2 regions of the Acetobacterium sp. KB-1 genome follow, and region 1 is predicted to be linked to the other one. Evidence: riboswitches for the same ligand, from Rfam matches in the RefSeq annotation. Region 1 holds a riboswitch; the other holds the start of a gene.
The links. A riboswitch is a leader RNA that binds a small molecule or an ion and turns the genes downstream of it on or off. The one in region 1 is predicted to bind S-adenosylmethionine.
Positions count from the first base shown of each region.

Region 2: it holds a riboswitch for S-adenosylmethionine, as region 1 does, so the genes downstream of both, DOZ58_RS08425 (homocysteine S-methyltransferase family protein) here and metK (methionine adenosyltransferase) in region 1, are expected to answer to the same signal.

Region 1 covers NZ_CP030040.1:3,679,533-3,695,434, forward strand. The annotation lists gene pyk (pyruvate kinase) at 1-913, shown strand, start outside; gene DOZ58_RS16960 (hypothetical protein) at 975-2,105, opposite strand; gene DOZ58_RS16965 (ATP-binding protein) at 2,086-3,894, opposite strand; gene DOZ58_RS16970 (response regulator transcription factor) at 3,894-4,580, opposite strand; gene DOZ58_RS16975 (tRNA 2-thiocytidine biosynthesis TtcA family protein) at 4,724-5,434, opposite strand; gene DOZ58_RS16980 (small multi-drug export protein) at 5,585-6,070, shown strand; gene DOZ58_RS16985 (aminopeptidase P family protein) at 6,086-7,267, shown strand; SAM riboswitch class I at 7,401-7,496, shown strand; gene metK (methionine adenosyltransferase) at 7,608-8,786, shown strand; gene DOZ58_RS16995 (C-GCAxxG-C-C family protein) at 8,947-9,381, shown strand; gene DOZ58_RS17000 (HdeD family acid-resistance protein) at 9,409-10,023, shown strand; gene DOZ58_RS17005 (glycosyltransferase) at 10,127-11,389, opposite strand; gene DOZ58_RS19335 (helix-turn-helix domain-containing protein) at 11,719-11,997, opposite strand; gene DOZ58_RS17015 (LysR family transcriptional regulator) at 12,088-13,026, shown strand; gene DOZ58_RS17020 (MATE family efflux transporter) at 13,109-14,500, shown strand; gene DOZ58_RS17025 (U32 family peptidase) at 14,742-15,902, shown strand, end outside.
Region 2 covers NZ_CP030040.1:1,825,856-1,841,757, forward strand. The annotation lists gene DOZ58_RS08390 (response regulator transcription factor) at 1-352, shown strand, start outside; gene DOZ58_RS08395 (sensor histidine kinase KdpD) at 339-1,256, shown strand; gene DOZ58_RS08400 (ABC transporter ATP-binding protein) at 1,371-2,036, shown strand; gene DOZ58_RS08405 (ABC transporter permease) at 2,050-4,707, shown strand; gene DOZ58_RS08410 (flavin reductase) at 4,745-5,482, opposite strand; gene ade (adenine deaminase) at 5,702-7,417, shown strand; gene DOZ58_RS08420 (ATP-binding protein) at 7,485-8,711, opposite strand; gene DOZ58_RS08425 (homocysteine S-methyltransferase family protein) at 8,860-11,226, opposite strand; SAM riboswitch class I at 11,345-11,441, opposite strand; gene DOZ58_RS08430 (UPF0280 family protein) at 11,504-12,232, opposite strand; gene DOZ58_RS08435 (NIL domain-containing protein) at 12,235-12,639, opposite strand; gene DOZ58_RS08440 (homocysteine biosynthesis protein) at 12,636-13,802, opposite strand; one part of gene prfB (peptide chain release factor 2) at 13,832-14,848, opposite strand; one part of gene prfB (peptide chain release factor 2) at 14,850-14,924, opposite strand; gene secA (preprotein translocase subunit SecA) at 15,208-15,902, opposite strand, start outside.

The DNA.
Region 1 (15,902 bases):
AATGCTCGATTCGATGATGCGAAATCCCAGACCGACCCGAGCTGAGGTTGGTGATGTGGCTAACGCCGTGTTTGATGGAACAGATGCCGTGATGTTATCAGGTGAAACAGCAGCGGGATCTTATCCGATAGAGTCTGTAAAAACGATGTTTAATATTGTCGTAAAAAGCGAAGATTCGGAAGAGTACGCCCGTCGTAAAAAACCGGATCATGGGGAACTGAGCATTACGAATGCAGTTAGCGAAGGGGCGTGTCAGATTTCTGAACAACTCGATGCACAGACCATTATCGCAGCCACATCTTCAGGTCATACGGCCCGGATGATTTCCAAATACCGTCCTGATTGCGGGATTCTGGCGGTTACTGATAAGGTGACAACGATTCGCCGTCTGGCCCTGGTTTGGGGAGTCAATTGTATTTACACGCCGGAATTTAAGGACACTGACAGTATGATTATGGATGCGGTAAAAAAAGCAATGGAGCAGGGCTATGTGCAATTTGGAGATCTCGCCATCGTTGCTGCAGGTGTGCCCTTAGGTGTTCAGGGAAATACCAATATGATTAAGGTTCATACCGTCGGAAATGCCATCATTAATGGGGTCGGCATTGGGAAAAACTCAGTGACTGGCCTTGCTAAACTCATTACTTCTGATAATCTGGATGACTTTCAGGAAGGTGATATTTTAGTGGTGAAAACCCTGACACCAGAGCTTAGTCAGATCTTACTGTTGGCATCGGCAATTATTACGGAAGAAGGTGGACTCAGTTCGGAAGGTGCCATTGCCGGACTTCATTATGATATTCCGGTTATTGTCAATGTTGTTAAAGCGTTGGAAATCCTTGAACATGGGAAACTTATTTCAGTTGATCCCATCCGTGGGGTTGTTTATCAGGGCCGGGTTCAAACGAAGTAGAATTAATTAAATACTTAATAAAAAGCGATTGGTATCATATGATACCAATCGCTTTTTGGATTCAGTCAATTTTATAGGTGAGTTGATAGGTTTGGGATAGTGTATGATCATCGGTTGAGTTAATACTGTTTGAGCTTTTTTCGACTGAGAAAAAAAGCATGGATTTGTAAGGGTGACAAATAATCTCTGAATTTACGCTAAGTGGTGCCGTGAGCTGGAGCGGATTTTTACCACTTGTATCCATGATCCAGATCGACTTGGATTGAGCATCAGAATTTGGTGTTGTCTGAGTAAAGACAATGCGCTCACCGTTTGGCGTAAAGCGGACTGATCCAAAACTACCGTCTGCGATACTGCTTGAGTTTGTCGCGTTGGTATCCCAGGTACGGATCGTTTGGGAGTCGCCGCCGTTTTTAACAAAGACCACTTGATTGTTTAAGTCGTTAATATCAAAACTGCTCACATTATCAGCAATTAGGGTGGAAGACAATTCAGAAGAAGCATCATCTAATTTTGCATAGTATAGATTCGTTCGTTCTTCATTCTGGGGGTCGGTTGCCATAAACACGACGACCTTTTCTTTATTGATATAGTCAACGGCCAGGATATTATAGTTGTTAAGAAGCTTATAAATCTGTCGATTCCCTTCACTGTCGGCCTTTACAATCTGACTTGTGTTATTGGCATAGACCACCTGGCCGGAATCGCCAATACCAAAGCGCTGGATAACATTTTCTTCCGGCAGGGAAATGATCCGGGTCGTGTTTTTGTTGACGTCCGACCAGACAATCTGAGTGTCGATGCTGCCCGTTAAGGGATCGACTAATTTTTCGGCATAGTAAATACCTGTGTCAAAGGTATCATAAAAGGCGCTCAATGGTCTTTTGTCAGAATTGACAAATGAGGACAACTGCATCGTTTCAATAGTATAGGTGTCAATATTATAGAAGGTCCCAAAAGTAAAAAGGATCAGATTATTTCCGCTATTGGTAATATCCTGTACGATTCCGGGGGCGATCATAGTATAAGATTGAATGCTAACTTGCTGTGGCAAAGGGTCATTTGAGGTTGGGTTATTTCGTAAAACAACCGGTACATTTACAGGAATAAAGAGGTTCTGGCAACCACTGGTGATAAACAAACTCAATAAAACAAAACAAAAGACAAGGACTCTATTTTTTGCTTTTTTCATCGGTTTCACCTCCATAAATTAAGACGGACAAAATGGGAAGTGTCACAATAATATTGGTCCCTTCGCCCACTTGACTGACAATGTCAATTTTTCCATCATGTTTTTCGACAATCTGTTTTACAATATAAAGGCCCAGGCCGGAGCCACCTTCATCATAACCCCGGGAACGATCCTCTTCAACCCGATAAAAAGCATTGAAGATCCGTTTTTGTTCAATTTCTGAAATCCCCGGTCCATAATCGCGGATCGATACGACGATGTGATTATCCTCAATAGCTGAAATGACATCAATAATTTCACCACGGTTTGAATATTTGATGGCATTATGGATGATATTGATAAAGACTTGTTGGAGTCGGTCATAATCCCCCAGGATTTCAGGAAGATCTTCAGATACATAATTAATTTCGATATCGGATTGACTGGCCTTAATCTGCATTTGTTCAACCACCTCGGAAAGAAGCAAAACAATATTCAGGTTCGTTTTCTTAAAATCAAACTCAGCTTTATCAAACTTGTTGACGTTTAAAAGGTTATCAACGAGTCGCAGCAGTCGATGCCCCTCCCGATTGATGGTGTTCAGCGAGCGGTTAAGAATTTCCGGATCGGCGACCTGTCGCCGGGTGAGCATGTCGGTATATCCAATGATGGTGGTTAGAGGGGTACGCAATTCGTGAGAAACACTGCTGATAAATTTCCGCTGTTCTTCCTGAATATGGCGAGCAGCGGTCATATTACGGATGATGATCATATAGTTTTCTTCAAAACCCTTTTCCCGGATGGGACTGCCAATCAACAGCAGATTCCGGTTGTTGCAGTCAATTTCTTCAGATATATGGTCTTTGCCGTTTTTAAGGCTGTCAAAAATATCCCGCAAAAAAGATTGATACTGAAAATCATAAATCGTTTTGGGGTTGCTCACATTAAAATAAGTTTTTATATAACTGTTTGAAGTGATAATATTACCGTTTTTATCAATCGCCAAAAGCCCATCATCGATGGAAGCCAGAACCCCGGCCAGCCGTTTTCGTTCTGATTCCAGTTGCAGGATAACACTGTTGATATTGGTAACCATGCCGTTAAAGGCATGGGTCAGATCCCCGATTTCATCGGTGTGTTTATAATAAATCGTTAAATTATAATTACCGTGATTGATTTCATTCGATATTTTAGTCAAATCTTTGATGGGCTGAAAAAAGTGCTTGGAAAAGGTCATGGTTACAAAAATCATAACCATCAGACCAATTACGCCACCAATCCCGAAAAGGATCCCGGCAATACGTAAAAAGTTGTCCATTTCGTGCATTGAATCGATGAAACCAATGTAACCGACCACGGTATTATCAATTATAATCGGAGACGCAAAATACGCCATATGGGCATCATTAATGGACTTTAAGGTAAAAACTGATGCATTTTCAGCCACGGCAAGATCAACCTCTGTTTTTAGTGTATTGGTAAGGGTTGTTTCTTCAAGCGAATCGGCAATGCGATTTCCCATGTCATCAAAAAGCACGACCCGGTGATTTTTGCTTTCGGCGATGCTTTTTGAAAGATACAGACTATTGGTAAAAAATCGGTTTTTAAGGGAATCCGGGCTCTGAACATTTTTTAATTCCTGACTGATCAGTAAGGTGGAGTCCTGGGCTGTTTTTTGCAAGGTGTCTTTTGTTTGGTTAATATAGTAGTAGGAGGTTCCTTGAAAAACACAAAATACAACAATTAAGAATGCAAAAGCAAAAAGTAGGATATTGTATAAGATCATTCGAACCCGATAGCTTAGTTGCATTAAAGTTTCCTCATTTTATATCCAATTCCAAAAACAGTTTGGATGTATTTATTGCCCTGGGTGTCAATTTTTCGTCGGATGCGCTGAACGTGCATATCAACTGTTCGGGTGTCGCCGTAATAATCATATCCCCAGATTTTTTCAAGTAGTGTATCGCGGGGGAAAACCTGCTCCAAATTGGATGCCAGCAAAAAGAGCAATTCAAATTCTTTGGGAGTGAGATGGATCTCGTTTCCTTCTAACAAGACCATTCGTTCATCAGCATAAATGCTTAAGTCACCATTTTTTAACAGCGATTCCTGTTTTTGAGGTTCAATGGTAATTGTTGAACGTCTGAGATGCGCTTTGATTCGGGCGAGCAGTTCGCGGTTATCAAAGGGTTTGGTCAGATAATCGTCAGCGCCCAGTTCCAGCCCTAAGACTTTGTCAATGATATCGGTTTTGGCGGTTAAAAGAATAATTGGAACGCCCAATTGGGGAGACAGCTCCCGACAAACATCATAACCGTTTTTCTTTGGTAGCATAATATCCAGCACGATAAGATCCGGACGGACCGCTAATGCTTTTTCGACAGCTTCTATACCATCGCTGGCGGTTTCCACCTGATAACCTTCAAATTCCAGTTCCAGTTTTATTAAATCAACAATCGATGCTTCGTCATCGACAACGAGTATTTTCTCATTCATTTTCATACCTGCTTTCTTAGCTTACTATAATAAAAAATCATTAAAATTTCTTTAAGTTCCTGTAGACTGCCGAACCGATGCAAACAACATGATGTAACAATTGTTGGTACTGCGTGACGTTTTATCGATCGTTTTAAACCAGTTTAAAACCACAGATTCAATTGTTCCTTGTTTTGGATAGCTCCCAAAACCCGGTCATCCAGATCCGGGATGGTTTTGCGGAGGTTTTTAATCATCTGTTTGATGTCTTCTCGTTTGGTGTAGCCATTGGCGGGACAGGTGCTTTGGATTACCGGCAGATCTTTCATTTCCGGGTCTCCGATAATGTCCCGTTCCTTAACAAAAATTAAGGGACGGATCAGGGTGATGTCTTTTCGATCCAGATAGGTAACCGGTGAAAAGGTGTTGATCCGGCCTTCGTAAAACAGGCTGAGAAAAAAAGTCTCGATGGCGTCATCGGCATGATGGCCCAGGGCGACAGTTCGGCAGCCTTGCTCGATGGCCAGATCATGAAGAGCACCACGTTTCATGCGGGCACACAGTGAACAGGGATTTTTTTCCTGTCGTTCTTCAAATATGATCGGGCCGATAGTGGTTTTTTTGATGGTGTAGGGAACCTTTAGTCGGGCACATAAATCCACTAATGGGGTCAGATCCATGCCGTCAAAGCCCATATCCAGGGTAATCCCTTCCAGTTCAAAGGGGACTGGCGAAAAGTATTGAAAGCGTTTCATGGCATAAAGTAGTGCCGTGCTGTCTTTTCCTCCGGACAGACCAATCGCAATGCGGTCTCCGGGTTTGATCATCTGATATTTTTCAATACCCCGGCGAAGGGGACCAAGAATTTTTTTCATGGTGTACTCCTGTTTTCATTTTGATGCTAAAGTAAAGCGTCACGTTTCAGCACTTGTCAAAGTCTTTCATAAAAGGTACAATATAGTCTTAATGGCTTTCTATAGTCATTCTAACACTTAACAGAAGAGATTAAAAGGAGATTTGTTTAAATGAAACAGGCAATTATTAGTTTTTTGGCATTTTTACCGGATTGGCTGGAAATCATTGTCATATCTGCCATTCCCATTGTTGAACTAAGAGGTGCCATTCCTCTGGCAATTTTAGCTTATGATATGCCCTACCTGCAAGCCTATTTATTAGGTGTGTTGGGGAGTATTATTCCGGCACCGTTTATCTTATTGTTTATTCCAGCCATCCTGAAATGGATGTCGGGAACCAAGGTTTTCGGGAAGATGGCGAATTGGATTATTGCCAAAGGAATGAAAAAATCGGATAAATTGACGAAGTATGAGTTTTGGGGCTTATTTATCTTTGTGGCGATTCCTTTGCCGGGAACAGGAGTTTGGACCGGGTGTCTGGCTGCTTCACTGATCGGACTGGATTTTAAGCACAGTATGATCTCGGTAGTTCTGGGTTCAGCAACGGCAGGTGTGATTGTTACCGCATTGGTGGCAGCCGGCCTGTCGTTATTTTAAATAGTAGGAGAAGTGATGGCACTATCACAGCATTTTTATCGACAAAACAGAAAGAAATTGGCAGACAGACTGGCGAACAACAGTCTTACCATTTTATTTTCAGGCCGGGAAATAGAGATGACGGCGGATGCCAGTTATCCCTTTTTTGCCAACAATAATTTTTATTATCTAACCGGTATAAGAGCGCCGGAGGTGGTCCTTGTGATAATAAAAAACCATCATAATGACTGCGCTTATCAACTCTTTATTGAGTCGGCCGATCCATTAAAAGAAAAATGGGTGGGTAAGAAGATCAATCGCGATGCAGCAAAAGCGGTTTCAGGCATTGATGAAGTTTATTATGTTAAAGATTTACCTAAGGAGATTGCCCGTGCAGCAGCGGTTCAAACCGTCTATTTTGATTTTAAAACGCCTAAACATCAGAGTTTTAAAACCACCGATGAGGGGCTTAAAAAGATCTTAAAGCAATCCGAGTTAAAGGATCTTCATCCCATTTTAGCGGGCTTGCGACTGATTAAGAGCGAGGAAGAAATGCGTGCCATCGCGAAAGCCAATGCGGTTACAAAAAAAGGCATCGAAGAAATGAAGGCATTCATTAAATCCGGTACCTACGAATATGAGCTGGCTGCTTTCTTTGAATATTATGTAAAAAAAGAAGGAACTGAGGGATTGGCCTTTGAAACCATTGTCGCATCAGGACAAAACGCCACCGTTTTGCATTATGTGTCCAATCACTGTCAGTTAAAATCAGGGGATTTGGTTCTCTTTGATCTGGGCGCCAGAGTGGATGGTTATTGCGGCGACTTAAGTCGGACCTTTCCGGTCAGTGGAGAAATGTCTAGGCAGCAGGAAAAGCTCTATGAAATTGTGGAAGCCGTTCAAAAGGAACTGATTGTCGCCTACAAACCGGGTGCAGTGATGAAAGATTTACAGCAACTGACGAAGGAACTGTTTCTGGAGAAATGCTGTCGTGCCGGTTTTGTTCCCGAAAATAATGATATCACAGAATTTTATTATCATGGGATTGGTCATCCGTTGGGTTTGGATACCCATGATTTGCGACCGGAGGGCGATTTAATTTTGGTACCGGGAATGGTAATGACGGTGGAACCGGGTTTATATCTGGAAAAGCTTGGCATCGGTATTCGGATTGAAGATGATGTGGTGATAACGGATGACGGTTGTACCGTCTTATAGTTAAACACCTCTTATCGTTTAAAACAAAGAGCTTTGAATCAAACGATAAAACGAGCGGAAAACTTTAGTCGTAAATAAAGTACTTGACAAAAAAAATAATGATGTGTATGATAAAAAAAAGTAATTGAATATTTACCTATCCAGAGAGGTGGAGGGACAGGCCCGATGAAACCCGGCAACCAGCGTATGTATGGTGCCAATACCTGCGATATTTTCGCAATGATGGGATTTAATGTGAACATTAGCCTCGTCGTTAGACGAGGCTTTTTCATTATCAACGTTCGTGATTATCATAAAAGCGATCAGGTAAATGGACATTACATTAAAAAAGGAGAGCAAAATGAAAAAATTATTTACCTCAGAATCGGTGACAGAGGGCCATCCCGATAAGATTTCTGATCAAATTTCCGATGCCGTTCTGGATGCCATTTTCGCACAGGATCCGATGGCTCGAGTGGCCTGTGAAACACTGGTAACAACTGGTTTGGTACTGGTTGCCGGCGAGATTACGACGTCTTGCTACGTGGATATTCCTAAAATTGTCCGAGCAACTGTTCGTGAAATTGGCTATGATCGGGCAAAATATGGTTTTGATTGTGATACCTGTTCAGTCGTTACAGCCATTGATGAGCAATCAACCGATATTGCTATGGGTGTGGATGAAGGACTGGAATCAAGAAAAGGTGAATCAAGAGAAGCTGATCTGGCTGCTGGTGCCGGTGATCAGGGGATGATGTTTGGCTTTGCCTGCAATGAAACCCCGGAACTTATGCCATTGCCAATATCACTAGCCCATCAACTGGCCAAACGACTCACCGATATCCGCAAAGAAAAAATCGTAAACTATTTACGTCCGGATGGAAAAACCCAGGTAACGGTGGAATACAATGATGGGGTGCCAACACGGATTGATGCCGTGGTTATTTCTACTCAGCATAGTACCGATGTTTCTTCAGAAACCATTGAGAAGGACATGATTGAAAAAGTAATTAAGGTCGTGATTGATCCGGCCTTACTGGACGCCGATACGAAGTATTTTGTTAATCCCACCGGGCGGTTTGTCATCGGCGGACCACAGGGTGATTGTGGATTAACCGGCCGAAAAATTATTGTTGATACCTACGGCGGTTATGGCCGTCATGGTGGTGGGGCATTTTCTGGAAAAGATCCCACAAAGGTGGATCGGTCCGGTGCCTATGCAGCCCGACATGTGGCAAAAAATATTGTTGCTGCCGGTCTGGCAGATAAATGTGAGGTTGAGTTGGCTTATGCCATCGGTGTGGCGACACCGGTGTCAATTTACGTGGATACTTTTGGGACTGGCAAAATTGATGATGATAAAATCGTTACGCTGATTCAGGAAAATTTTGATTTAAGACCAGCCGCGATTATTAAAAACCTAGGTTTGAGAGCCCCTATTTACAAACAAACAGCGGCCTATGGTCATTTCGGACGAACCGATCTGGATTTGCCCTGGGAACGGCTGGACATGGTTGAAAAATTAAAAAGCAATCGCTAAATAACTGAATTCGGAAAAAAGAAACCTGGAATTTTATGCATCGTATGCGTATTGAAATCAATAATGGGTATATCTTATTGAGTAGAATTAGAAGTATAAACGATAATTTGCTCTTGATGTGCCTCTTATTGTTTCAAAAATTAAATTAGCTGGAGGAAAAATGGAGAAATATGTCGAAATTTATAATGCGTTCGGAAAAGAAAAACCGGTAGAAGAACAGCCCCTTTATCACATGAATTGTGCCGAGGTTCTCCTTCGGGGAGCCAATGACAAGTACGAAATAAACCTTCCCGAAGAAAGTTTTCGGATGCTTCAGGGCTTTGGCGCCGGATTCTATTCAGAAAGAACCTGTGGCGCTTTTTCGGGTTCATTAGCTGCTTTAAGTGCCATGTATACAGATGAGAGACCATCGGATCAGGCCAAAATGACCAGAGCGGCAAAACTTCTGGTTGAAGAATTTGAAAAAGAATTCGGCAGTTTGGATTGCGACTATATAAAAAAACACCATCGTGATGAGGTCGCTGGCTGTAACCCGGTTAAATTGCGGTCTGGACAGGTTTTTGATCGCGTTGTTGCAGCACTGGAACAAGAATAAGAACAGCAAAAAAACGGAGGTTATTCTATGAATCAAAGTGAAGCGAAATCCCTGGGGATTGATATCCTGGAACGGTCTTATGGCAAGTGGTGGCTGATGCTACTGGATGGGCTTTGTTTTATTGCGCTGGCCATATTTGCTATTTTTTTTAGCAATCATGCCATTACGCTACTGGTTTTTGTTTTTGGTGTATATCGCGGCATCATGGCCGTTATTTATATCGTTACGGCGCTGATGATCCGTCAAAAATATGGTGCCAACACGGGTTTTAGTCTGGGAAGAGGTATCTTTGATTTAATCATCAGTGCAATTTTTTTACTGGCTCCCAATGTAATTGTAGCATTTTTTATTATCATCGTCGGCATTTGGGCGATTATTACGGGCATCTTTCTACTGATTATTTCGGCAAATTCCGGATCAGTGGGTAGAATGGTGAAAATTGTTATGGGTGTGGCTTTGATTGGCTTTGGCATCTATGCTTTTATTAATCCGATGGGCCCGGCGACAATTATCGTCATGATTGTCGGGATTGCTTTTGGTATCTTTGGCCTATTTTTGGTAATTCAATCGATTGGTATGAAACGAACCTTTACTCAAATTAAAAAAGTTAAAAAGGGTTATGAGGATTATCATGTTGAATAAAGAAATATAAATCATGTGATGAATCATGTAAGCAGCTCGGGTTATGATAACCTGAGCTGCTTTTTAAATGGGTTAAAATGTAAATTGATTGATAGACGGCCCGTCAAGTATTGTTTTGGCAATGGTTCTCAATAAAGGCAAGTGCAGTTTCGGTTCCATTTTCCCCATCGATAATGCTTTTTAGTGCATGCGTCTTTGATTGGATGGCTTCTTCTTCAAACTGGATGAAGCGTTGGATCAGCACGCGTGTTGTGACCTGGGCTTCCTTTAGCGGTTTTAAAGCATACCCCTGTTGATAGAGTCGGTTGGCCCAGAAGGGTTGATCCACCGAAAAGGGGATAATGAGCTGCGGTTTTCCGCTTTTGATGGCGGCCGCCATGGTTCCCACGCCGCCATGATGGACGATCCCTTTGCCATGGGGAAACAGCAATAAATGCGGTGCTGCATCGATCGTTAGCAGATCCGCATCTTCATCAAAATGCAAGCCGCTGTTGCCAGTTAAAAGGATGCCCCGTGAGTGGGTGGATAAAAGGGCTTCCTGGAGATTGCGTTTAAACTGGGTTGGAGATTTTAAGGGCATACTACTAAACGAGATGATAATGGGGGCTGGTCCGGCACTTAAAAAGGCTGTGATTCTAGAATCAAGTTGCTCTTTTTGTGAATGACGATAAAAAAATCCAGGTGTCAGCACCCGACCCTCCCAGCTAGTTACTTCCGGAAACAAGGCCTTGCTAATCGGATAAATAATCGGGATGTCTTGACCATTAAGGGAAAAGGTATAGCGTCCGCTTTTGCGTTTGGGAAGATGAAGGGTTTTTTCCCTAAAGTCATTCACCTCATTAATACTTGATCGCTCGGCCTGAGCCATCACCGAATAGCTCCAGCGGTTGAAATGCTTGCCGAAATTTCTGGTAGCAGAGATGGCCAGGTTGGGAAATTCATCAATCGGAAAGGTAATCGGAACCGGAGGGATACTGATACAGGGAATGTTAAGAGCCTCGGCAATATCCGGGGCACCAAAGACTTTGGGATGATAGAGGATCACATCCGCCCCCTGGGTTGCTTCGTAGAACTGATCAAGGGTTTGTCGAAAGGCTGGGTTAACCACCTCGTCCAAATATTTTTTGGTGCGAAGTGGATGAGTCGCGGCATGTGCAAAAACCATTTGTCCTTCCTCGGTTTCCAGCATTGCCATGAGATCACTGGCAGCTTCTTTAAATTCGATTCCGGCTTTTTCAATGAAGGGTTTAAATGTTTTTCCGGTACAGATGACAGCTTGATGCCCTTTTTCCAGGGCTTTTTTTGCTAATGCGATAAAGGGCTCGACATCACCACGGGTGCCCAGGGTCAGGATTGAAATTCTCATTGATAAAACTTCCTTTCTCCTTCAAAATAAGTTGCATAAAACATGATCTAGGGCGGTCACATGGCGACTAAGGGGTCAGACCCTCGCTCGCCGGCAGCACACAGTTTAATTTCTAACCCGTTCAATTTGTAACCTGTTCTAATTCAACTTATACAGTTTGCAATTAAATTTATTGATTAATCTGAATCATATCTGAACATTTTATATTTTTATCATACTTTTTTTACCCTGATTTTTCAAGAGGAATAAACATATTGATGAAGTAATGTAATTTTACCAGCGCATCAATCGCTTGGTTAATTAATACCAAGCTAAAAGACTTTATTTGGTTAATTAGGTGGGGAAAGCATGTAAAACAGTGAAATTTGATTACGCGTCACCTGAATTAATCCATCCTTTTCCATTCGCATTAATTCCCGGGAGATAGCACTGCGATCCGCCGACAAATAGTGAGCCAGTTTTTCCCGGCGAAAGGGCAGATTAATGGTGGTTGATAATGGTTCTTTAAGATTCCCGGGTGTTTTTATTGAGGTGGTGTTGCATTTACGGTATAATAAAAAGATTGAAGTAGCTAACCCAGATGATCCATCTTGACAAGATCGTGAAATGGGGTGGTTATTAAACGGCTTTAATCGGTGTCATTTAATACAATTGCTAGCACCCGTTAAGTAAATAGACGAGAATAAAGGTGAATGCCCATGGAAATCAAACAATTGACATATTTTCAGACCTGTGCGGAACTTCAGTCGCTGACAAAGGCAGCAGAAGTGCTCTATACCACCCAACCTCATGTCAGTATGGTCATTCGTGCCTTAGAAAATGAACTGGGGGTTCAGCTTTTTCACCGGAAATCAAAGGGGGTGGAACTAACTGATGCCGGAAAACGGATCTACGATTATAGCGCTAATCTCTTAAAGAATGCGGCCCTGATTACAGCGGCCGCGCATTCAGGGAACCAATTGCAGTTAAAAATCGCCACTAATCCCAGCAGTAATATGGCTGCATTGCTGGCCCGTTTCTATACCCTTAATCGGGCAAGTGATTTTTGTATCGACTACACTCAATGTGGAATTGAGAGAATGATCGCCCTGGTTTCAGACAAAGCGGCAGATCTTGGTTTTATTTTTGTAGCCGACAACAAAAGCCGGGCACTACAGCATTTGTTAAAACAAAAGCGGCTTGTTTTTGAGTCGCTGCTCTTAACCGATATGGTGCTATACGTCGGCAGGAATCACCCCCTTTATGGACAATCAGTAATTGCTCCAGATATCCTTAAAACCTTGAAGTATGTACAGCTTCGAGATGATTATTTTACGCTGGAAGATCTGCTCGAAAGCCTGGTACCTAAAAGTCAGTGCGGATTTAATATCAACCGTGCTGTGGTTACCAACAGTGACCATGCGATGATCCAGTTGCTAAAACAAAGCGATTTGGCCAATCTCGGTAGCTACTGGCTGAAAGATGTTTATCGGCAATATGATTTTGAACGGATTAAGATCCATGGCTTTGAAAAAAAGGTCACCTTTGGGATCATTAGTCGGGAAGGTGAGAGCCTTCCCGATTTGGCTGATTCATTTCTGGATTTTGTCCGCCACGTGCTGCAGCGGGAAAACACTAAGAAATCTGAACTGGTATAAGAAATCCTTATCACAATGTCATAAATTATTGGTAATATCTAAAAAAAAACCACCATGATATCATAACTATGGAGGTTTTTTTATGCAATCTTTTCAATCCGGAAAAACAATACAGAATCTTACACGTGGCTCGATTCCCAAAGTTCTTTTTATCTTCACATTGCCGCTATTACTAACGCAGATTCTCCAACAGGTGTTCAGCCTTGTTGATGGTATGCTAATTGGTCAATACGCTGGCGGTGAAGCATTAGCGGCAGTAGGTATTGCAGGACTTTTTTTGTCTGTTGCGCTCAATTTTTTTATTGGCCTGTCCACAGGCATCAGTGTTTTAACGGCTAATCTTTTTGGAAGTCGTCAGTACACAGCGCTGAAACAAAGTATTACCACAGCACTTGTTATCGGGGGGGTGGCAGGAAGCCTGCTGACGCTTCTAGGGCGTGGGGCCATTCCTTTTTACCTTGAAGTTCTAAAAACGCCGGAACCTATTTTTACTGGAGCAAAAATGTATTTAGAAGTCTGTTGTTTTGGGTTGATTCCGCAATTAATTTACCAGATTGGCATGGCGATTCTCCGCTCGTTAGGCAATACTCGTTCGGCCTTGATTTTGTTGGGAATTACCACTTTAATCAATGTTTTACTGGATGTTCTATTTATCTTTTTCGGCCAGATGGGTATTATCGGTGCAGCCCTTGCTACCCTGATTGCCCAATGGCTGCTGGCCCTGCTGATGATTAATAAGCTACAGTGCCTGCCTTTTGAGTATCGTCCATCCTTTAGCAAAGATGCCGTTAAGTTGTCGTTGATTCCTGAAATGATGCGGATTGGTACCCCTTCGGGGTTGCAAGCAATCTTTATGAGCCTGTCATCGTTGGTTATTCAAACTTACATCAATGGTTTCGGTGCTGCTGCCATTGCTGGAATGAGTGTCTTTGCCCGGATTGAAGGGTTTTTATATTTTCCTGCCTTTTCTTTCGGGATGGCGGTTACGGGCTTTGTTGGTCAGAATCTTGGGGCAAAAAAACCGCAACGGATTCGGCGTGGCATTGGTATTAGTATCCTCGCGGCGGGGGTCTTTACACTGGTTGGATCTTTACTATTGATGAAGTTTTCCAACTCCTTATTGAATTGGTTCACCAATGATCCCGAGGTCATTCGCAATGGAAAGCAGGCTGTCGTTACGATTTTTCCCTTATATTTTCTCTATGCTATTAATCAAGTGCTAATCGGAGCGATTCGCGGTTTCAAAAAAACAGGCTATCCGATGATTGCCTCATTGATTGCCTACTGCCTGGTTCGGATTTTATGGTGCGCCCTGTTGCTGCCGCAGTTTAATGATCTGGGGGTGGTTTACACCAGTTATGTTATTAGCTTTGTCCTCTTGCTGGGCTTACTGATTTTTGGATATCAACGGTTTTGTCAGCCTTCGTATCAGCAACTCACGCTTTCAGCAGCAACTACCTCAATTAAATCATAAGCTTTGTTTTCAGGCAATGCTATAGATTCAGATAAAGATCTTTGGTGCTGTTGAAATGGGCCCCTATGTCCTTAATACTTGGAGATGCTGGGAATAAAATAATCAGTTAGTTTGAAGTTCTGAACAGTGATTGAAATTCTTAATCACTTTTCAGAACTTCTTTATTTTAAATACTTATGTTATAATAATCAATTGCATAGAAGTTACGTAAAACATTAATTAACAGGAACATGAGGTAAAAATGAATAAAAAACCAGAACTGCTGGCACCTGCCGGAACAAGAGAAGCGGTCATTGCGGCCATCAATGGTGGTGCGGATGCAGTCTATTTTGGTGGCAAATCCTTTAATGCCCGTCGCAACGCCAAAAATATGACAGACGAAGAAATAACGGAAGCGGTTGCCCTTTGTCAGAAGCATCAGGTGAAAGTCTATATCACCTTGAATATATTAATTAAAAATAGTGAAATGAGTGAATTGGTTAACACCCTTAATTTTCTAAAAGATCTTAATCTGGATGGTCTGATTGTTCAGGATATCGGACTTATTTATTTGATCCGTCACTATTTTCCGGAATTCAAGCTCCAGACCAGTACCCAGGCTTCCGTTTATGGGCTGGAAGGGGTGTTGTTTTTTCAGGAACAAGGATTTTCGCGAGTGGTTCTGCCCCGGGAAATGCCTTTAACTCAGGTAGCTGAAATCAAGAAAAAAGTCGAAGTGGAATTAAAGATATTCTCCCATGGAGCCTTGTGTTATGCTTATTCTGGTCAATGCTTAATGAGCAGCATGATCGGCGGTCGCAGTGGTAACCGGGGTCTCTGTGCTCAGCCCTGCCGGAAAGTTTATAAACTTTTTGATGAAGGCAATCGCCTGATCCAGGAAGGCTATCTCCTCAGTCCCAAGGACTTAAACACCTTAGATGACCTGGAGACAATCATCGCCTCAGAAGTGGATTCGCTAAAAATAGAAGGCCGGATGAAAACGCCGGAATACGTTTATGGGATTACCCGAGCCTATCGCGAAGCCATTGATGCCGCTGCTGGAGAGACGGGTGAAAAAACAATCGATGATCAGGCGGTAATGCAGGTGTTTAATCGGGATTTCACCCGCGGACATCTTTTTAATGAAGCGGCACTTTTAAATGCTCAGGTGGGTAAGAATCGGGGCGTTTTAATTGGTCAGATTGTCAATTTACCTAAAACAGCAAAAAACCAGAATAAAAAAAGTGCCTATCAGCCCTTGGGGATTCGCCTTTATGAGCAGGCTGAGCTTCATGTCGGAGATGGCTTATCCTTTGGCGAGGACGGAAAAAGCGGTGCCAAAGTGGATGCGCTTTTTACCCCGGAAGGTCGGCGACTGGAAAAAGGTTACGGTGGCGAAACCGTAGCCATTCCCAGTCGCTAC
Region 2 (15,902 bases), 1.9 Mb from region 1:
TCGCGTAAAAGCACAACTGCGACGTCTGGTCACCAGTGAGCTAAAACCGATTATAATTGACCGTTATCAATTTGATTTTGCGCAAATGGATTTTTATCACGGAACCACTGCCGTGGAGTTAAGCAAGACAGAACAAAAGCTGCTTCGTTTGCTGGTCGAAAACCGGGGGCAAACCCTCAGTCGGACGGTTTTGATGGATCGTATTTGGGCGGACGGCAGCGATTTTGTCGATGAAAATGCACTTTCTGTCACGGTTAAACGTCTCCGGGACAAGCTGGATGCGACCGCGTTTATTAAAACCGTTTACGGTTTAGGTTATGTATGGGTGGTGAAACCGGATGAATCCGTTTAGCCTAATCCTGCTGGTCGTTGCGATGGCAACCCTGTTATTGAGCCTGATGATTGTACGACTGCAACGCCATAAAACCCGCAAAATCATGAAAACCCTTAACCACATGCTGGATCGCGCCCTGGATGGCAGCTTTACCGAAGCTCATTTCGATGAAAGCCTGCTCTCTTCGGTTGAAAGCCGACTTTACCAGTATTTAACCGCTTCTTTGGTATCGGCCCGCAATGTCTCCGCTGAAAAAGAAAAAATCAAGCAATTGTTGGCCGATATCTCGCATCAGACCAAAACCCCGATTGCCAATATTATGCTCTATTCACAGCTACTGGCAGAACAGGAACTGCCGGAAGAAAGTAAAGCTTGTTTAACGCCATTGCAGGGCCAAACCGAGAAGCTGAACTTCTTGATTACCGCTTTAATCAAATTATCGCGGCTGGAAACCGGCGTTTTTACCGTTTTTCCGACTTGTGCAGCGATCGCCCCAATGCTTTCGGAAGTGACTCAACAAGCAGCTCCGAAAGCCGCCCAAAAAGAAATTGAATTGACCGTAACTGTTACCGATGGCGATGCCGTGTTTGACTACAAATGGACCCTTGAAGCCCTCTGCAATGTCGTCGATAATGCCATAAAGTATACCCCTCCAGGTGGCAAGATCCAAATTTTGGTCACGGAGTATGAGATGTTTTGCCGCATTGATATCAGTGATACCGGCATGGGTATCGCTGAAACCGATCAGGCTAAAATTTTTACGCGCTTTTACCGTTCCCCCGCACTCAGCGAACAGGATGGTCTGGGAATTGGTCTGTATTTAACCCGCCAGATTTTAATCCGCCAGGGCGGTTACATTAAAGTCGCTTCATCACTGGGGGACGGCTCCGTTTTCTCGGTTTTTTTACCCCGGACGGTTTAAATTCTTACAAAACTGTTAGAATTACTTCCAAGCGGGAAAGATTCTGGAAAGAAACCCATGATAAAGTTTATGCGTTGAAGGATTCAATGTTTTATTTTATTTTTGGAGGTATTTATGATTTTAGAGACAACTGATTTAAAAAAAATTTACGGTGCTGGCGAAAGTACCGTAAACGCTCTGGCCGGCGTCAATCTGGCCGTTGAAAAAGGCGAATTTATCGCCATTGTCGGAACTTCCGGCAGCGGCAAATCCACCCTTTTACATATGCTCGGCGGACTGGACCGCCCTACCAGTGGCAGCGTCACAGTCGACGGGCAGGCTATCTTTTCATTAAAGGATGAAGCGCTGACGATCTTTCGCCGTCGCAAGATCGGCTTTGTGTTCCAGAATTACAACTTAGTTCCGGTGCTTAACGTCTATGAAAACATCATCTTGCCAATTCAATTAGACGGTAACCGACCCGATGCGGCTTATGTTGAGCGCATCATCGATACCCTGGGCCTTAAATCCAAGCTCCAGAACCTGCCCAATAACCTCTCCGGCGGGCAGCAGCAGCGGGTTGCCATTGCCCGGGCACTCGCCGCAAAACCAGCCATTATTTTGGCTGACGAACCCACCGGCAATCTGGATTCCAAAACCAGTCTGGACGTTCTGGGGCTACTAAAGATTACCAATCAGAAATTTATCCAAACCGTTGTCATGATTACCCACAACGAGGAAATTGCCCAAATGGCTGATCGCATCGTCCGCATCGAAGACGGCTTGATCGTCGCGCGTTAAGAAGGTGTAACTAATGAATATCGCCAACAAAAAAACCATTCGGACACTGAGTATTAAAAGCATGAAAGCCGCGCGAATAAGAAACCTCATCGCTATTCTGGCCATTGCTTTAACCACCATTCTGTTTACTTCGCTGTTTACCGTATCCTTGTCGATTAACCATTCCGTCCAGGAGGCAAACTTCCGTCAGGGCGGCGGCTGGAATCATGGTACCTTCAAATACATGACCCAAGCGCAGTTTGATGAAATTAAAACCGATCCCCTGATCAAAGACTATGGGCTTCGTCGCTTTGTGGGAATACCAGAAACGGCACCTTTTCTTAAATCCCATGTGGAGGTTGGTTACAGTGATGCAAATCAGGCCCACTGGATGTATTGTGACCCAATCGCTGGCCATTTACCACTTGAGGGCACAGACGAAGCCGCCACCGACACCCGGGTGTTAGAACTTCTCGGCGTCGAACCGGTTTTGGGAAACTCCTTTACCCTGACCTTTGATGTGGATGGTATCGCGGTAACCGAGACCTTTACCCTGAGTGGCTGGTGGGAATATGATGAGGCCATCGCCGCCAACCATGTCCTCATTCCCCTCAGCCGGACCCAGGCGATCTACGATCAAGTCGGGCTTGGCAATAGGATTGGGGCCGATGGCATCACCGGTTCATGGAATATGGATGTCATGCTTGACCGTTCGCAAAATATTGAACAGCATCTCAACGAAATCCTAAAAAATAACGGTTATCAAAATGAAAACCGCTCGCAGGGGGATAATTTTATTTCAACCGGTGTGAACTGGGGTTACACCAGTTCGCAACTTGCCGACAGTCTGGACCCCATCACCGTCCTTGCCATCGTGGGTCTGCTGCTCATTATTATTTTAACCGGCTATCTGATTATTTATAATATCTTTTCGATCTCGGTGTCAAACGATATTCGCTTTTACGGCCTGCTTAAAACCATCGGTACCACCGGGCCACAGCTCCGGCGGATCATCCGCCAACAGGCCCTGCTACTGTCTGTGATTGGCATTCCTCTGGGCTTACTGGTTGGCTATGGAATCGGGATCAAACTGACTCCGGTGATCTTGTCCCAACTCAATGGGGTCGTCAAGGATTCGGTATCAGCCAGTCCCCTTATTTTTTTAGGCTCAGCACTTTTTGCCTTCATCACGGTGGTGATCTCCTGTCATCGGCCGGGGCGGTTGGCGGCCAGTGTGTCCCCTGTGGAGGCCGTTCGCTATACCGAAGGCACAACGACTAAAAAAACGATCCGTAAGGGCCAGTCCGGACCATCGCTACTCAAAATGGCATGGGCAAACCTCGGTCGCAGCCCCGGCAAGACCGCTATCACAATGACTTCTCTTGCACTCGCGGTGTTGCTGCTCAATCTGACCGTTACCTTTACTAACGGATTTGATATGGACAAGTACCTGGTGAATATGGTTTCTGATTTTATTGTGGCTGATGCCGGTTACTTTCAGGTTGGGAATTACTGGGATGGCGATCATGCACTACCCGAAGATGTTATTGTTAGTCTGGAGAACCAGCCTGGCATAGTAGCTGGGGGCCGGGTTTATGGCAAAACCAGTGCGGTGGAAGAATTTGTTACCGCAGACCATATTCGTGACAAAAACAGCCCATGGAATGACGCCAAAACACTGGATCATATGGTTACCTTTATGGAAAAAAATGAGGCCGGCTTACTGGCTGACCGCGCTCAGCTTTACGGCATGGAGCCTTACGCACTTGATAAACTGACCCTCCTGCAAGGCGATTTGTCAAAACTTCACGAACCAGGCGGACGTTATCTCGCCGCTGTTTATAACACCGACGACTATGGCAACACCAAAATGGATTCCCATTGGGCCAAGCTTGGCGATACGGTTACCCTACGCTATGTGGAGACGTACGAATATTATAACCCCAACACGGGTGCCATTTTAGACCCTGATCAGCCTCCCGATGATCAGCCTTATCGGTATCGGGCGAAAACCTATCAGGATATTGACTACGAGGTGGCGGCACTGATCACTTTACCAAAATCACTCAATTATCGCTATTATAGTGCTGATGAATTTATCCTAAACGATCAGACCTTTATTTCGGACAGTGGCACCGACAAGGTCATGTACTACGCTTGTGATGTTAGCGATGGGGACACTACTGCGATGGAGGCTTACCTGAGTGATCTGACCAATGTACAGTTAACCCAGTTCGACTATGAGAGTAAAGCGTCTTACGCGGCAGAGTTTAACACACTCCAAAAAATGTTTCTAATCTTGGGAGGCGTGCTGAGCTTGATCATCGGATTAATCGGAGTGCTCAACTTTCTCAATGCCATTTTAACTGGCATTCTGACTCGCCGTCATGAGCTGGCCATGCTCCAATCAATCGGTATGACGGGTCATCAGCTTAAAGCGATGTTAATTTGGGAGGGCTTGTTTTATTCCTTAGGTGCGGTAGTCGTATCACTGTTACTCAGTATTGCTGCCGGCCCCTTGCTGGCTAATGTGCTGTCTAATCTATTCTGGTTTTTTACCTATCGTTTTACCGTTTTACCGATCCTCCTGGTGGCCCCAATCTTTACCGTACTCGGCATTGCCGTACCGTTGATTGTATACCATGTGGTTTCCCGACGCTCCATTGTTGAGCGTTTAAGAGAAACGGAGTAACAAAAAGCCCCTGCTGTTTGCAGGGGCTTTTTAATTTCTATCGGTTAGCGTGATAATAGGCGTAGGTCATCGGTTCCTCTTTACTGAATCCGTCCCCATCAACAATCTTGCCAATAAACATGTAATGGGTTCCCAGATCGATGGTCTGCTCTACTTCACATTCAATAAAGCACAATGTTTCTAGTAAGCCGGGGCATCCGGTTTTGCCGGTAATATAGCTGAGCGTCTTAAACTTGTCCACGTCTCGACCACTCTGGTAACCAAAGTGTTTAATCAGATCAAAATTGTCTTTCCCCAAAATTGAAGCGCCAAATACGCCCGATTCTTTGACATATTCTGCCGTCAAGGTTCCTTTTCCCAAGCACACACTGGCTTTTAAGGGAGTGCTGGTGACCTGGATAAAGGTATTGGAAACCATGCCATTGAGTTTCTCATCTTTAACAGAAGAAACAATATATAAACCATAACTGACATTAAATAATAAGGTTTGGAGGGCATCTCTTTTTTTGTCGGTTAAACCATCCTCGACTTCTTCTACCAGCACAAATTTTTCCGGGCCCACGCCGCAAACCGGGCAGACATCGGGAGGGGTTTCACCCACATGGATATAATTACAAACAGTACAGCGCCATTTTTTTTCTTTAGCAGACTCAACGGCTTCTGACTCTTCGATTAAGACAAACTTATCCGGTCCTACTCCGCAAATCGGACATTTATCCGGTGGAGTATCACCTTCGTGTACATAGTTGCATACTGTGCATCGCCATTTTTTCATTTAGTTCACCACTTTCTTAGAATTACTTTCTGCTTTACAATGATTATAATTTATAAGCAAATTGACGTACCGGGATAATCGATGTACTGGTTTTCATTATAACCTTTTTTTGATGAGATTTATATAATAATCGCATATTTTTGTGAAAAAACGACGCATATCAGGTTATAATAATTTATCATCGCAATTTATTATCGCCAAGCAAAGATAGGATGGAACATGAAAAAATATCAGGAAGAACTTAAAAATAATATTGCCGTGGCTAATGGTTTTGAAAAAGCCGATCTGGTTTTGAAAAATGCCCGAATTCTCAACGTATTTTCCGAGGAAATCTGTTTGCAGGATCTGGCCATTAATCATGATACCATTGTGGGGATCGGTTCTTATGAAGGCGTAAAAGAAGTGGATCTGGGCGGAAAATATCTTGTCCCCGGATTCATTGATGCCCATATGCACATTGAATCCAGCATGGTCACGCCCTTTGAGCTGGCCCGGGCGATAGTTCCTAGCGGGACCACGACGATTATTGCCGACCCCCATGAGCTTGTCAATGTCGCCGGTAAAACTGGTCTTGATTATCTTTTAGACGTCACCAAAGCGATACCCTTAAACGTTTTTTTAATGCTTCCCTCTTCGGTGCCCGCCACACCCTTTGAAACAAACGGTGCCGGACCTTTTGGGGCTGCTGATATGCAACCCTACCTGGATCATCCCCAAATTCTGGGGCTGGGAGAAGTGATGTGTTTCCCCGATGTCCTGGCCGGTAATTCTGAGATTCTTGATAAACTGACCCTGTGTCGACACTTAATTTCAGATGGCCACGCCCCCGGTCTTACAGGAAAACTGCTCCAGGCCTACGCCTGCGCCGGCATCCACAGTGAACACGAATCCACTACCTTTGCCGAGGCCCTGGAAAAACTGCGGGCCGGTTTTTATATTCTGGTCCGGGAAGGTTCCGCAGCCAAAAACCTGCATGCCATCATTAGCGGCTTATTAAAAACGGAGTTACCGATCGATCGGTTCCTCTTCTGTACCGATGACAAACATTTAGAAGACATCCATCGGGACGGACATATCCGTTTTAATATCAAACGGGCCATTGATCTGGGGCTGTGCCCGATCAAGGCGATCAAAATGGCCACTTTTAACACCGCCCAGGCTTATGGGCTAAAAAAACTGGGGGCTATTGCTCCCGGTTACCGGGCCGATCTGGTCATCTTATCCGATCTGGGCACCATGAATGTGGAGCAGGTCTATTGGAATGGCCGCCTGGTGGATGACTGCCTCTGGGAACATAGACCCCAGTATGAGATTGATCCCCGGCTCCTTGATTCGGTTCATATCCCGACCCTCACCCCGGAAAAACTGCAGCTCCCCATTGGCGAAAAAGATCATGTCATTGAAATTGTCAAAGATCAGATTGAAACCCGGCATCTGATTGAATCGCTGCCGGGGAAAGACGGCTTTTTTACCCCCAACGCAACCTATAATAAGCTTTGCGTCATTGAACGACATGGTCATACCGGCAATGTTGGCGTCGCCCCCATCAAGGGCTTTGGGATAAAGAACGGGGCCATTGCCACCACCGTCGCCCATGACTCCCACAATATTATTGTGGTGGGCGATAATGATCAGGATATCCTGCTGGCAGTCAATCACCTCACCGAAATTGGTGGCGGTTATGTGGTCGCAGCTGGTCACAGCATCATCGGTGCAGTCCCCCTGATTCTGGCTGGCCTGATCAGTCTTGAAACTGGCGAGGTGGTTCAGGAAAAGGTGGCATCACTGATTTCACACGCCCATAAATTAGGGGTTCCCTCCGGGGTTGACCCCTTTATCACCCTTTCCTTTATGGCCCTGCCGGTGATCCCCGCCCTGCGCCTGACCGATCTGGGGCTTTTTGATGTCGATGCGTATCAATTGATATTCGAGTGATTTAGTTTCTCAGTTGAACTATTCACGACCATTTCTAATCCACATCTTAGCTTCATTTACGTCAACCCTAGATCAGCCCAATCGGGATAATCAGATTCTCACTGTCAAAGGCACCGAGTTTTTCGGCCATGCAAAGTACCGCACCAGTTCCGCGCTGAAAGGGCGACTTATTAATGACCGAAAAATTCTGTGTCAGTTTTTTTAATGGCGTGGCAGTTTTTTTAATTTCGATCGGATAGAGTTTGCCATCACCTTCCATAATCAGATCGATTTCTTTGGCATCTTTGTCGCGATAATAATATAAAAATGATTCCCGCCCCTCATTTTGAAAACTCTTCTGAATTTCGCTAACGGCATAGTTTTCCAGGAGAGCGCCATTACTCGCACCATTCATAGCCGTTTCGGCACTGCTCCATTTTGTCAGATAACAGACTAAACCGGTATCATAAAAATACAGTTTTGGCGTTTTAACCGTTCGTTTTAAAACATTATTTGAATAAGGGTGCAGATAAAAAATAATCCCCAGGGTTTCTAAGATCCGTAGCCAGTTTTTTGCCGTTATCTGGTCAATGTCACAATCATCAGAAATCCCCTTGTAATTCACCATTTGAGAGGTGCGGGCTGCCACTGCGGTAATAAATCTCAGAAATTTAAGCGAATCGATGGAACCTGATAAATCTCTTACGTCCCTTTCCAGATAGGTATTGATGTAGCTGGAATAAAAAATATTGCGATCCTCATATCGCTTACTGACCAGGGCCGGCATCCCGCCGCGAAATATCCGGTTAAAAATTTGCGGCGTACTGACTGAGCCGATACGCTTCTGCCGTTCATACAAAACCTCAAAATCCAGGGTAAACGCCCCTTCTGGCTGATGATAAATTTCCTGTTGCGAAAGAGTTGAAAGATGAAGCAGCGCCACCCGCCCTGCCAAGGATTCTTGGAGCCCACTCATCAGCTTAAAAAGCTGGGAGCCCGTCATCCAAAAATCACCGGCCTTATGATTTTGATCAATACTCATTTTTATATAGGTGAAAAGCTCTGGCGCATACTGAACCTCATCAATGAAAACAGGCGGTTTGTGAAGTTGAAAGAACATCGCCGGATCTGACTTGGCCAATGATCTTTCATTAAGATCATCCAATGAGACATAATGTCTGCTTCGACCTTCAATCTTCATGAGTTCTTGCAGCATGGTTGTTTTTCCAACCTGACGGGGACCGGTAATCAAAATGGCCGGATATTGCTGATTTAATGAGAGAAACACATGCTCCATATTTCTTTTAATATACATTGCTACATTACTCCTTTCGGCTAAAATATATCACACTCCTATTTTAGCCGAAACGCTGGCAATAATCAAGCATGCATGCAAACTCTTATTATGTATTGATACGGTCTTTAAAAACGGCTGAACCAAAATGATGGTTCAGCCGTTTATTTCATTCAAATACTATTTTGGCAATGCTGGCGCCTTCCCGGGCATCTTTGCCATAATAATCGGCACCGATGGTCTTGGCATATTCGGGGTTTAAAACTGCCCCGCCCACCATAATCGTGGTGGCCGGGCAGCTGGCCTTGATTTCTTTGATGATTTTTTCCATATTTTTAACGGTAGTTGTCATCAGGGCACTAAGACCCACCAGTTTAATGTCTTCAGCTTGAATGGCCTGGATAATGGTTTCGGCCTTGACATCCTTGCCGATATCGAGAATCGCGTAGCCGTAGTTCTCTAAGATAACCTTGAGAATATTTTTCCCAATATCGTGGACATCCCCCTCAACGGTGGCTAACACAATCTTTCCTTTGACCACCTGAGCCTGACCGTCCCTGGCCATGGTTTCTTTGATGACTTCAAAGGCCTTTTGAGCCGTCTCCGCCGCAAAAATCAGATGAGGCAGGAAGCATTCACCGGTTTCGAAAGCATCCCCCACCGCATCAAGGGCGGGAACGATTTCGTTGTTGACAATATCCAGCGGTTCTCGGGTTTTTAGCAGAATGGCGGTGGCTTCTGCCGCCTGATCGGTAAGTCCCTGTTCAATGATCTCTTTTAAGCCCAGGGCGGCTCGCTCCGTTTCAGATTTGGCTTCGCCAAAGCTGCTATCTTTATAGGCGTTGGCATAAGCGATGCATTGACCATCCAACCCCCAGAGCGCCCGAAATGCTTTAATGGTGTCCATCATTTCTTTATTACTGGGGTTCATTATCGGGGTGGTCAGTCCCGCTTCCAGCGCCATGGATAAAAAAGTCCGATTTAAAAGTTCGCGGTTAGGCAGCCCGAAAGAAATATTAGAAACCCCCAGCACTGTTGGCACTCCCAGCTCAGCCCGCAGTTTTTCCAAGGTTTTGATGGTTTCCCGGACTTCCTTCTGTTGCGCCGAAGCGGTTAACACCAGGGCATCAATAAGAATATTTTTTTTACTGATGCCGTAAGATTCGGCCGTTTTGATGATCTTCTTGGCAATGGCAAAACGATCGGCTGCCAGACTGGGAATACCGGTTTCATCCATGGTCAGTCCCAGAACAAGGGCACCATATTTCTTAGCAATTGGGAAAATCTTATCCATCGATGATTTTTTGCCATTCACCGAATTAATAATCGCTTTGCCGGGATAGCTTCGCAGTACCGCTTCAATGACTTCCGGATTGGAGGAATCAATCTGCAGCGGACAATCCACGAGTCGGCTGATCGTATCGACTGCCTCCTGCATCATTGTTAACTCATCAATATCCGGTAAACCTAAATTAATATCCAAAATACCCGCCCCGTCTTTTTTTTGATCAACGGCCAATTGGGTTACGACTGCGAGTTCACCCTGACGCAGGGACGCCTTAAGCACCGGGCTCGTGGTGGGATTAATGCATTCGCCAATAATATCGATATCCTCGCCTAAGATAATGGTCTTCGTGCTTGAGGATACGGCGGTAAAACTTTTTTGTGTTACCGCATAAAGGGGAAGATCTTTCGTGGCCTGCTTCATTTTTTTGATATAGTCTGGCGTTGTGCCACAGCAGCCCCCCAGAATTACGGCGCCCATCTCCGCAATTTGGGTCATATAATCGGTAAACTGATCGATGGTGATGTCATAGACGGTTTTGCCGTTTTTCATGTGCGGCAACCCGGCGTTGGGTTCCACCATAATCGGTACCGAGGCATAATAAACCAGATCTTTAATAATCGGCAGCATCGCATCTGGTCCAGTCGAACAATTAATGCCGATGACGTCGGCGCCAAGTCCTTCCAGGATGGCAACTACTGTTAAGGCATCGCTACCGGTTAAGGTTCGGCTATTTTCCTCATAGGTCATCGATACAATTACCGGCAGATCCGACACTTCTTTAGCAGCTATCAGGGCCGCCCGGGCCTCGCAGATATCGGTCATGGTCTCAATAACAATCAGGTCCGCACCGGCCTTATCACCGGCCGCAACCACCTCTTTGAAATAGTCTACAGCCTGGTCAAAAGACATTTCACCCAAAGCCCCGATCAGGGTTCCCAGAGGACCCACATCCAGGGCGGTAAAATCCGGATTCAGGGATTTGGCATTTTTTACCCCAACCGTAACCAGTTGCTCCACCGAGTAGCCGCTCCCCTTAAGTTTATAACCGTTAACCCCAAAGGTATTAGAAAGAATAATATTGGCACCAGCATCAATGTATAATTGGTGAATTTCTTTAATTAGTTCAGGATGGGTCAGGTTCAGGGCTTCCGGCACCGGACCGATTACATCTAACTGGTTCTGAAGCAAACTTCCCATGGCGCCATCGAGATAAAGCCGTTTCTTTTTGAGTATTTCTTTTATATTCAACGATCTGTCCTCCTTTTTAAGAATCTTACTAACTTACTTACCCATTAAACCCCAATATCCTCTCGATTTTAAAACAAAGAAAACCTCGTCGGTGACGAGGTTAATGTTCTGCATTAAAATCCCATCATGGCAAAATAAACTGCCGGTATTGGCACCGTGCTTTCGCTGGTTGCCGGGTTTCATAGGGCCTGTCCCTCCACCTCTCTGGATAGGTAAACTATTGAGTTACTTTTTTTAGAATAATACCCTTAATTCTTTTCTTTGTCAAGCACTAAATTCAGCACAACTCAATCTCTCCCCAGGCACCCAGTTGATCTTCAATGACAATAAGAACGCCTGCAATTTCGGGAATACCTTTGACCCAGGCGATTCCATGTGCAACATCAGCTGGTTTTTTAATGCGGTTGCACAGCGCCGTCGCCACAGCATCAGCCAGGGGAATGTCGGAACTGATGACGGTAACCGCATCAGCCTTCCCAAAGCTCAAGGAATGACCCATGATCCCGGATGAAGTGCAAATCCCCAGCGGGTTTTCGCGGGGTTTTATTTTTATACCCAAATCCGCAAAGTGAAGATTTCCGGTATGAAGAGCAATTCGCCGTTCTTTTTTTGTCTGAATAAACAGATCTCCGCCGTTCTCCACCACAATCTCGGCTGAATAGGATTTTAGCATCCTGCCGATATATTTTGAGACAGCACCGGCCACGGCTGCCATCGGTCCTACTCCGGCTCTTTTCCCGGCTGTTAACATATCCGAAACAATCGGGCTTGCACAGGGATTTAATGTCAGCGGTGTCAGTGACGGTATAAAATCCGGTTCGTCATTATTGTAGCTAGCAATGTTTTGGCGCAGCCTGTGAAGCTCAGTTTTTACGGCTGCGGTTAGTTGAGGGGTCACACTGCCATGATCTACCCCAATAAAAAGGTCGGATTCAAATTCGAGGACCTGGAAATAATCCAGATCCTCGGCTTTCATCACATTTCGATAGGTTCGCGGTTCAAACATCCTCAGATCAGGGCGTGTATGGCCCGCATTGGACAGGCTTTTACGCATAGCAGACATTCCAGACACTTGTCATCGTGATGGACTAGCGACCAGTCCTCGGTCATTTCAAGTGCTCCGACCGCACAGACCGCGGTGCAAGCGCCACAGGCAACACATTTGTCCGGATCAACCTCGACCACTGACTCGATGTCTCTGACACCAATCTGGTGTTCTCTTAAATAGATAATCCCAGCTTCTATATCCGCCTCTTCGCCTTTTATTTCGAGTAGCAAGGTTCCTTTGATATTATCGTCAATAAAGGCTTTCAGGATATTAAAATCGAGATTATAGGTTTTAATCAGCTCCATCGCCATCGGCTGACCGGCAGACTTTTGTGGGAAAGACAACAGTATTTTTTTTGTCATCATCGGGATTCTCCTTCCTTGATCAAAAGCCCCTTAATGGTATTTTCCATGGGAAAGCTCAAAATCGGTTCCTGAAGAAAAAACTCACCTTTTTTAATCCAGTTGCCCAGTTCTGCGGCGATTTCTCTGGCCATTTTCAGACTGGAAAGCGGTGAAGTCTTGATGATCTTACCATTAATATCCACTGATCCGCTCCTCAGCTCAGCATAGCTTACTTTTTTTAGATTCGGTTTCGCTTTTTTGGGGACACTATAGTCAATCACATTGGTATAAAGGTCTTTATTTTCCACCGCAACATAGGACATCATTTCCTCATTGAGAATCGGAATCGGGATGCCTACGCCGACAAACATCGAGGTGCCATAGCCTTCATAAACCGCACCCCGAATATATTTGGGATTCATTTCTTTCATGTTGCCGATTAAGGCCAGGGTCGCACCGGGAGTTTGGGGATAGCCCTTTTCGTCTCGCGGACAAGCAGTGTTAAATTGAGTCCCCATCCAGGATACATGGCCCTGAGCGCCGCCAAAAAAGATCCGGGTTCCCATACCGATGGTCTTAAGCAGGGGATCATTGAGGAGGGGACTTAATTCCCCCGCAGTGCTATAGGTGATGTTTCCCATATTCGGTTGTAAAATACCCATATAGGTATAAATCCTCCGGCTGGAGCCATTAATCGCGGCATTATAATTCTGATAAACATTTCTGGGATTAAACAGATAGGCTTCATTCAAATCTTCCAGTTTCACCCAGGTATCCAGTTCTTTTCTGGGATAACAATCTGTTCCTTGAGACTTTGCCACCAGGTGAACTTCTTTTCCGGCGATTAGGTCATGAATCACATGAGCACCACCATATTCAATGCCTTTATCCCGGGACGGTTGGGTTGCCCCCAGATAGGTATCCACTGCGGCCAAACCGCCGTATGCTTCAACCCCATTAATTTCTATCTCACCCATCCGAATAGGCGGATCCGAGTGACCAAAATTAAGAAAAGCCCCAGATGAGCACATCGGACCGAAGGTGGCAGTTGTGACCACATCCACATAATCGGCCGCTTCTTTGATGCCCCGTTCTTTGACAATTTCAATGACTTCTTCTGCCGTGACAACCACAGCCTCGCCACTGGCGATTTTTTTATTTATTTCCTGATAGCTCTTTGCCATTTTCCCCTCCAACAATTCTTCTAAACTTGTTATATCATCGTGTTCAGATAAGCGTTCATAAAGCCGTCCAAATCGCCGTCCATAACGCTACCGACATTGCCTACTTCGACATTGGTGCGATGATCTTTGACCATATTGTAAGGATGGAACACATAAGAACGAATTTGACTGCCCCAGGCAATCTGACTGTAGTCACCCTTGATGTCATCGATGTGATCCATCTTTTCCTGTTCCATGACTTCTACCAGCTTACCTTTTAGCATGTTCATGGCGACCTCTTTATTCTGATGCTGAGACCGTTCATTTTGACACTGAACCACAATTCCGGTTTTCAAATGCGTTATCCGAATGGCGGAATCCGTGGTGTTAACGTGCTGCCCGCCGGCGCCACTGGAGCGGAAGGTGTCAATCCGGATATCTTCCGGCAATATTTCAATTTCCACCGATTCATCCACCTCAGGCATCACATCCAGCGATGCAAAGGAAGTATGGCGGCGGCCGGATGAATCAAAGGGTGAGATTCGTACCAGTCGATGCACGCCCCGTTCGGTTTTTAGATAGCCATAGGCGTTAATTCCTTCAATCAGTAGGGTAACGCTTTTAATCCCAGCGACATCACCAGGTTGAAGATCCAGGGTTTTAACCTTGAATTTTTTCTTCTCTGCCCATCTTGTATACATTCGCAAGAGCATTTCGGCCCAATCTTGAGACTCGGTTCCACCAGCCCCGGGATGTAGCGAAATGATTGCATTGTTACTGTCAAATTCACCAGAAAGCAGGGTCTCAGTCCGAAAATTGTCGAGATTCTCGTCAAGTTCCCGGATTGATGCACTAAACCCTTCCAGCAACTCCCCATCTTCTGCCAGCTCCAGCATGACCATAATATCATCCAGCGTTTCAGCCAGCTCATTATAATGATCGACCTTTAATTTAATCAGCTTCTGCTCTTTTAAAACAATTTGCGCACTTTTTTGATCATTCCAGAATTCGGGATTCTCAGTTTTCTTCTCTAATGCTTCCAATTCTTTAACAAGCCGTGGCAAGTCAAAGTGAATTCCCCATTTCCTTAAGTTTTATCGCCATTGCATTGATGATTTGTTTTTCTTCATACAAATCCATCATCACGATCACACCCCTTCGTTTTTATTGTTAGCTTATTATGAAAATTATTTAAGATCGTCAAAAAAGATAACCCAGTACCGACAATTGTTACATCATGTTGTACGCATCGGAGCGGACACGGCAAAGCCTGCGTGGAGGCAACGAGCCAAGTACAAGCTTGCTTGTAGTTGGCGACTGCCCGCGACTAATAAGAAATATTATTTCTTATTAGTGTCCGATTCCGCGGCGAACAACAGATTAACAATTGGTCGGTACGGTAGTTTATCGTCAACCTCAATTATTTTTATGCGCCACAGCATTTCTTGTATTTTTTTCCACTGCCACAGGGACAGGGATCATTTCGGCCAACCTTATTTCCCGCACTGGCCGGTCCTGTTGGTTTTCCCTCGATTTCATTTTCATTGGTTTTCAGTTGACTAAAATCCACCGCTTTGGTCGGGGACTCCTCTGGTGTCGCTACCTGGATATTTAGATTAAACAGGTATTTTACCGTATCTTCCTGAATTCGCATGATCATGTCATCAAACATGTCAAAACCCTCTTTGGTGTATTCCTTAACGGGGTCGTTCTGTCCATAGGCGCGCAGTCCGATTCCCTGTTTTAGCTGTTCCATATTGTCGATATGTTCCATCCAGGCACCATCGACGCTTCTTAACAGAATCATCCGTTCAATGTTCTGAAGCTGTTCTTCGCCCAGTTGTTCTCTTTTATCAGATAAAACCTGATGACAACTTGCCAGGATGGATTCCACCAAAACTTCCTGACTGTCGGGTTTTTCCGGAAGATTGACCAGTTCTTTTGGCAATACATTGGCTTCTAGATGTTTATGAAGCCCTTCCAGATCCCACTCATCATAATATTGGCCATCGCCAGTATACATGCCGACATAAGCGTTAATCAACGTTTCTGTCATACTCCAGATTTCATTTTCCATGTCTTTTCCGTCAATTACCTGTTGTCGCTGTTCATAAATCAGCT